Linked DNA regions of Constrictibacter sp. MBR-5. The protein of the gene in region 2 interacts with the protein of the main gene of each other region in a pairwise test. Links are inferred from orthologs where the notes say so. Each region holds a gene or a part of one and is shown on either strand. Other genes may lie near its edges. The genes, in order: uvrA and uvrB.

Region 1 (3,756 bases), on a different replicon or contig from region 2:
GGCCGCAAATTGACCAGCTTTGGTTCTGCGACTGACACACGATATTCTGTAGGAGGGGCGAACAGATTCATGCTGGCACAGGATACGCGGGCTCCGGTCGTGGCCATGCGAGAACGAGAGGGGTGAGGCGGCTTCGCTCTCTCGCTCTCGTCGAGATCTTCGACAAATGCGGAAAGATCGGACTGTAGCGCGCGAGAGATCCCCCACCGCCTTGAACATCAACATCCCAGGCAAGCCGCCGGTGATCAGGCCAAAGATCGCCCCGGCAGCTTTACCGAGCATGGTGCGGCCTTCGACATCGAGACCCCGTATGATCCCCAACACGCGCTCCCTCGCAACCGCAGCGCCGCAAACTCAGAGGGTCGCACGCTCGATGCTGAGACAACGTTAATCGGCCCCTCCACTTCGAATGGTCCCCTTTTGTTCTTTTTTCCCGCTTTTGCCCCGGCCCTCGCCGCCCTATCTTGCGCAGTCTCGGCACCGTGCTTCGAAGGCGTTCCCCGCCCATGACCTCCAAGACCGACGGCTCCCGGATCGACGGCCCGAAGATCACGGTGCGTGGCGCCCGTGAGCACAATCTGAAGAACGTCGACGTCGAACTGCCGCGCGACAGGCTGGTCGTCGTCACCGGCATGTCCGGCTCCGGCAAGTCGACGCTCGCCTTCGACACGATCTACGCCGAGGGCCAGCGCCGCTATGTCGAGAGCCTGTCGGCCTATGCGCGCCAGTTCCTGGAGCTGATGCACAAGCCCGACATGGACTCCATCGAGGGCCTGTCGCCGGCGATCTCGATCGAGCAGAAGACGACCTCGCGCAACCCGCGCTCGACGGTCGGCACGGTCACCGAGATCCACGACTATATGCGCCTGCTCTGGGCGCGGGTCGGCGTCCCCTACTCCCCCGCCACCGGCCTGCCGATCGAGAGCCAGACCGTCTCGCAGATGGTCGACCGCGTGCTCGCCATGCCGGAGGGCACGCGCCTCTACCTGCTGGCGCCCATCGCGCGCGGCCGCAAGGGCGAGTTCAAGAAGGAACTGGCCGAGCTGCGCCGCAAGGGCTTCCAGCGCGTCAAGGTCGACGGCGCCATGCACGAGATCGAGGAGGCGCCGAACCTCGACAAGAAGCGCAAGCACGACATCGAGGTGGTGGTCGACCGCATCGTCGTCCGCCCCGACATCGCGACGCGCCTCGCCGCGAGCATCGAGACGGCGCTGGAACTGGCCGACGGCATCCTCTTCGCCGAGAACGCCGACGGCGGCGAGATCACCATCTTCTCGGCCAAGTTCGCCTGCCCGGTCTCCGGCTTCACCATCGAGGAGATCGAGCCGCGCCTCTTCTCCTTCAACAACCCCTACGGCGCCTGCCCGGTCTGCAGCGGCCTTGGCTCACAGAAATATGTCGACGCCCAGCTCGTCGTACCGGACGAGCGCCTGTCGCTGCGCGACGGCGCCGTGGCGCCGTGGAAGAATTCGAGCTCGCAATATTACGACCAGACGCTCGACAGCCTCGCCCGGCACTACCGCGCCAGCATGACCACGCCCTGGCGCGACCTGCCGGAGGAGCTGCGCCAGGCCGTCCTGTTCGGCTCGGGCAAGGACCCGGTCGAGATGACCTACAATGACGGCCTGCGCAGCTACACGGTGAACAAGCCGTTCGAGGGCGTCGTGCCGAACCTGGAGCGGCGCTGGAAGGAGACCGACAGCGCCTGGCTGCGCGAGGAGCTGGAGCGCTACCACAGCGCCGCCCCCTGCGAAGCCTGCGGCGGCCACCGCCTCAAGCCCGAGGCGCTGGCGGTGAAGATCGACGGCCGCCACATCGGCGAGGCGAGCGAACTGTCGGTCGCCGACGCCCAGGTCTGGTTCGCCGCCCTGAACGACCGCCTCACGCCGAAACAGCTCGAGATCGGCACGCGCATCCTGAAGGAGATCAACGAGCGGCTCGGCTTCCTCGTCAATGTCGGGCTCGACTATCTCAGTCTCGCCCGCGCCTCGGGCACGCTGTCCGGCGGCGAGAGCCAGCGCATCCGCCTCGCCTCGCAGATCGGCTCCGGCCTGACCGGCGTGCTCTACGTCCTCGACGAACCGTCGATCGGCCTGCACCAGCGCGACAACGAGCGCCTGCTCGCGACCCTGGAGCGGCTGCGCGGCCTCGGCAACACGGTCATCGTGGTCGAGCACGACGAGGACACGATCCGCGCCGCCGACTGGGTGATCGACATGGGCCCCGGCGCCGGCGTCCACGGCGGACAGGTGGTGGCCGAGGGCACGCCCGCCGACATCATGGCCTCGCCGCAGAGCCTGACCGGCCAGTACCTAACCGGCGTGCGCCGGATCGAGGTGCCGGCCGTGCGGCGCAGGGGCGACGGCCGCGCCATCACGGTGCGCGGCGCGCGCGAGCACAATCTGCAGGGTATCGACGCCACCTTCCCGCTCGGCACGCTCACCTGCGTCACAGGCGTATCCGGCGGCGGCAAGTCGACGCTGGTCATCGAGACGCTCTACAAGGCCGTCGCCAAGCGCCTGCACGGCGCGCGCGAGCATCCCGGCGCCCACGACGGCATCGACGGCCTGGAATATATCGACAAGGTCATCGACATCGACCAGTCGCCGATCGGCCGCACGCCGCGCTCCAACCCCGCCACCTATACCGGCGCCTTCACGCCGATCCGCGACTGGTTTGCCGGCATGCCGGAGGCCAAGGCGCGCGGCTACAAGGCCGGCCGCTTCTCCTTCAACGTGAAGGGCGGCCGCTGCGAGGCGTGCCAGGGCGACGGCGTCATCAAGATCGAGATGCACTTCCTGCCCGACGTCTACGTCGAATGCGACGTCTGCAAGGGCAAGCGCTACAACCGCGAGACGCTCGACATCAAGTTCCGCGGCCGTTCGATCGCCGACGTGCTCGACATGACCGTCGACGAGGGCGTCGAGGCGTTCCAGGCCGTCCCGTCGATCCGCGACCGCCTGACCACCTTGCAGCAGGTCGGCCTCGGCTACGTGAAGATCGGCCAGCAGGCGACCACCCTGTCGGGCGGCGAGGCGCAGCGCGTCAAGCTGTCCAAGGAACTCGCCCGCCGCGCCACCGGCCGCACCCTCTACATCCTCGACGAGCCGACCACCGGTCTGCATTTCGAGGACGTGCGCAAGCTGCTGGAGGTGCTGCACACCCTGGTCGAGCAGGGCAACACGGTGCTGGTCATCGAGCACAGCCTGGAGGTCATCAAGACCGCCGACTGGATCGTCGACCTCGGCCCCGAAGGCGGCTCCCGCGGCGGCCGCATCGTGGCCTCGGGCACGCCCGAGGACGTCGCGGCTGTAGCGGAGAGCCACACGGGGCGGTTCCTGGCGCCGTACCTGCGCACGAAGGGGAAGCGCAAGAGGGCGTCCTGAGGGCGCCTACTTCAGCGCCGCCTCGTAGTCCGCCGGCCTGAACCCGACCAGCAGCCGCCCCTTCAGGTCGAGCACCGGCCGCTTGATCATCGAGGGCTGCGCCAGCATCAGGGCCAGCGCCTTGGTCTCGTTCAGATCCGCCTTGTCCGCCTCCGGCAGCTTGCGGAACGTCGTGCCCGCGCGGTTCAGCAGGGTCTCCCAGCCGACCTGCCCGGCCCACCCCTCCAGCGTCGGTCGGTCGATCCCCGCCGTCTTGTAGTCGTGGAAGGCGTAGGCGACGCCCCGCTGGTCGAGCCAGGCGCGGGCCTTCTTCATCGTGTCGCAGTTCTTGATGCCGTAGACCGTCACCGTCATGTCCGCCCTCCGATCG
Region 2 (3,310 bases):
AATCCTGCATCGCGGCCTTCACGGCGCCGTCCTCGACGACCGACAGTTCGCTCCAGAAAAGCTGCCAGAAGCGTTGCGCCGCGGCACGCCATTCGGCGGCCGCGGGATCGACGGTGACCAGCAGGCCCGCCACGGCAGCCGTCTCCATGTACAAATCGAACTGCTTGTCGCGGAAGCGTCCCCCTGCTTCGAAGCTGCGGATGCGGTTCTGCTGTTCCAGTTCGGTTTGCTGTCGTACCAGCAGCGCCTCTCGCCCGGCCGCCTGCTGCCGCTGGTCGTGGAGGTAGGTCGCCGCGACCCAGAGGCCGGCGGCGACGGCGCTGACGACCGGAATGACTCCCTGCAGGAACGCGAGCCATGTGCCGGTCCGGGGACCGGGGCCGGGCTGCTTCTCCATTCCGCCCGTCACCATCGGACCCGCATGCCGTTCGAACGTCGCGGATATGGTGAGCGTCTCGCTCGTCGGCGGCAAGAGCGACCCGAGAGGACCGCGAGGACCGGGTCAGCGCGGGCGTCGGCCCTTGCTCTTGCTCGCGCCGCCGCGGCGGCCGCCGCCCTTGTAGCCCTGGCTGATCTGCTGGATCGCCGTCTTGGCGCGGCCCTTCGGGGCGCCGTCGGCCGAGGGGGCCATGTCGAGTTCGATCGCCTGCAGGCGCTTCAGTTCGTCCCGCAGCCGTGCCGCCTCCTCGAACTCCAGGTCGGCGGCGGCGGCGCGCATCCTCTTCTCGACCTCGGCAATCGTCGCCTGCAGGTTGTGGCCGATCATCGCCTGGTCCTCGCCGAGACCGGTCGCGACCGTGACGTGGTCGCCGCGCTCGTACACGCTCGACAGGATGTCGGAGATGTTCTTCTTGATGGATTGCGGCGTGATGCCGTTCGCCAGGTTCCACGCCTGCTGCTTCTCGCGGCGCCGCTCCGTTTCCGCGAGCGCGCGCGTCAGGCTGTCGGTCATGCGGTCGGCGTAGAGGATGACGCGCCCGTCGACGTTGCGCGCGGCGCGGCCGATCGTCTGGATCAGCGAGGTGAAGGAACGAAGATAGCCTTCCTTGTCCGCATCCAGGATGCAGACGAGCGCGCACTCCGGGATGTCCAGGCCTTCGCGCAGCAGGTTGATGCCGATGAGGACGTCGAAGGCGCCGAGGCGCAGGTCACGGATGATCTCGATCCGTTCGAGCGTATCGACGTCCGAGTGCATGTAGCGGACGCGGATCCCCGCCTCGTGCATGTATTCGGTCAGGTCCTCCGCCATCCGCTTGGTGAGGGTGGTGACCAGCACCCGCTCGCCCTTGGCGGCGGCTTCGCGGCATTCGGCCAGCAGGTCGTCGACCTGACCTTCGACGGGGCGCACGATCGTCACGGGATCGATCAGACCGGTGGGGCGCACCACCTGCTCCGAGACCACGCCGCCGGTCCGTTCCAGTTCCCACGGGCCCGGCGTCGCGGAGACGAAAATCGTCTGCGGCCGCATCGCCTCCCATTCGTCGAACTTGAGGGGGCGGTTGTCGATACAGGACGGCAGGCGGAACCCGTACTCGGCGAGCGTCGACTTGCGCGCATAGTCGCCCTTGTACATGCCGCCGATCTGCGGAACGGTAACGTGGCTCTCGTCGATGACGAGGATGGCGTCCTCGGGCAGGTATTCGAACAGCGTCGGCGGCGGCTCGCCCGGCTTGCGGCCTGTCAGGTGGCGGGAGTAGTTCTCGATGCCGGCGCAGGAACCGGTCGTCTCCATCATCTCCAGGTCGAACGTCGTCCGCTGCTCGAGACGCTGCGCCTCGAGCAGCTTGCCCTGGGCGGTCAGTTCGGCGAGGCGGGGGCCGAGTTCCGCCTTGATCGTCTTCATCGCCTGGATGAGCGTCGGCTTCGGCGTCACATAGTGCGAGTTCGGATAGATGCGGATCGACTTCAGCTCGCCGGTGCGCTCGCCGGTCAGCGGGTCGAACTCGTGGATCGCCTCGACCTCGTCGCCGAAGAGGGATATCCGCCAGGCCTGATCGTCGAGATGGGCGGGATAGAGGTCGACCGTGTCGCCGCGCACGCGGAAGGTGCCGCGCTGGAAGCTCGCTTCGTTGCGCCTGTACTGCAACTCGACGAGGCGGCGGAGGAAGGACTGCACCTCCATCCTCTGGCCGGCCTTCACGTTGACCGTCATCTCCGAGTAGGTCTCGACCGCGCCGATACCGTAGATGCACGAAACCGACGCGACGATCACGACGTCGCGACGCTCCAGCAGGGCGCGCGTCGCCGAGTGACGCATCCGGTCGATCTCCTCGTTGATCGAGGATTCCTTCTCGACATAAGTGTCGGTGCGCGGGACGTAGGCCTCGGGCTGGTAGTAGTCGTAGTAGGAGACGAAATACTCGACCGCATTTTCAGGAAAGAAGCTCTTCATCTCCGCGTAGAGCTGCGCCGCGAGCGTCTTGTTCGGCGCCAGGACCAGCGTCGGGCGGCCGAGCGCCTGTATCGCGTGCGCGACCGTGAAGGTCTTGCCGGAGCCGGTGACGCCGAGCAGGACCTGATCCCGCTCGCCCGCCTTCAGCCCGGCCACGAGTTCCGTGATCGCCTTCGGCTGGTCGCCGGCGGGCTCGTACTCGGAGACGAGCTTGAGGGGCGTGCCGAAGTCCTCGTCCGGCGCCAGGGGCGGCCGCCGTGTCGGGAGGGCATCCATCATCGTCAGGACGGGCTGGGACATGGCGTCAATATCGGTCGTGCCGCTCCGCCGTTAAAGGGGCCGGAAGACGGCGCCGGAGCGGCACGGGAACCGGCGTTGTGGCGGCGGGTTATGTCGTCGCCTCGACGCCCTGACCTTTTTCCAACTCGGCGCCGGCGCGCAGCACTCCAAGCGCAGCGCCGTTCGCGACGCCGTCGGCAAGCACTGAGACGCGGCCGGCGGGACGATCGCGACGCCCCGCCGGCAGTCTGCTGCGATTGCTTACACCTTGAGTGCGTCGTGGCCGAGCAGCGCCTCCCGGAAGCGGCGGGCGACGGTCAGGCCGTCGCGGATCGGCATGACCACGGGCGGCATGTGCGCGTCGACCGTTATGACGGCGAAGATCGGTCCCTCACCGCCGTGCAGGGCTTGGCGCAACCCCTCGATCCCCTGCATGTCCGTGACACGGTGCACGTGGCGGATGCCGCAGCTCTCTGCGATCCCGGCGAGGTCAGTGCCTTCGGCGGTGTGCGATACCTGACCGCCCGTCTCGCCGAACCGGCCGTTGTCCAGCACGACGATGGCGAGGTTCGAGGGCCGCCGTACGCCGATGGTCGCAAGCGAGCCGATGCCCATCAGCAGCTCCGCGTCGCCGGTGAG

Evidence for each region.
Region 1: the proteins of uvrB (region 2) and uvrA interact in binary tests that used the Escherichia coli proteins (3 or more experiments, as listed by UniProt). The link is inferred for Constrictibacter sp. MBR-5 from one-to-one orthologs.

Annotation. Positions count from the first base shown.
Region 1 is NZ_JBEPTK010000001.1:585,189-588,944, forward strand. What follows is about bases 144-3,586. They hold uvrA (excinuclease ABC subunit UvrA), read left to right. Parts: upstream 144-506; coding sequence 507-3,386; downstream 3,387-3,586. Other genes in these bases: ABIE65_RS02760 (ArsC family reductase), read right to left, coding at 3,393-3,586. Outside these bases: more of ABIE65_RS02760, read right to left, coding at 3,587-3,740. UniProt on the Escherichia coli protein: The UvrABC repair system catalyzes the recognition and processing of DNA lesions. UvrA is an ATPase and a DNA-binding protein. A damage recognition complex composed of 2 UvrA and 2 UvrB subunits scans DNA for abnormalities.
Region 2 is NZ_JBEPTK010000033.1:7,080-10,389, reverse strand. Bases 98-3,094 are described here. They hold uvrB (excinuclease ABC subunit UvrB), read right to left. Parts: upstream 2,693-3,094; coding sequence 503-2,692; downstream 98-502. Other genes in these bases: ABIE65_RS27415 (thiamine pyrophosphate-dependent enzyme), read right to left, coding at 2,933-3,094; ABIE65_RS27425 (hypothetical protein), read right to left, coding at 98-397. Also shown: more of ABIE65_RS27425, read right to left, coding at 1-97; more of ABIE65_RS27415, read right to left, coding at 3,095-3,310. UniProt on the Escherichia coli protein: The UvrABC repair system catalyzes the recognition and processing of DNA lesions. A damage recognition complex composed of 2 UvrA and 2 UvrB subunits scans DNA for abnormalities.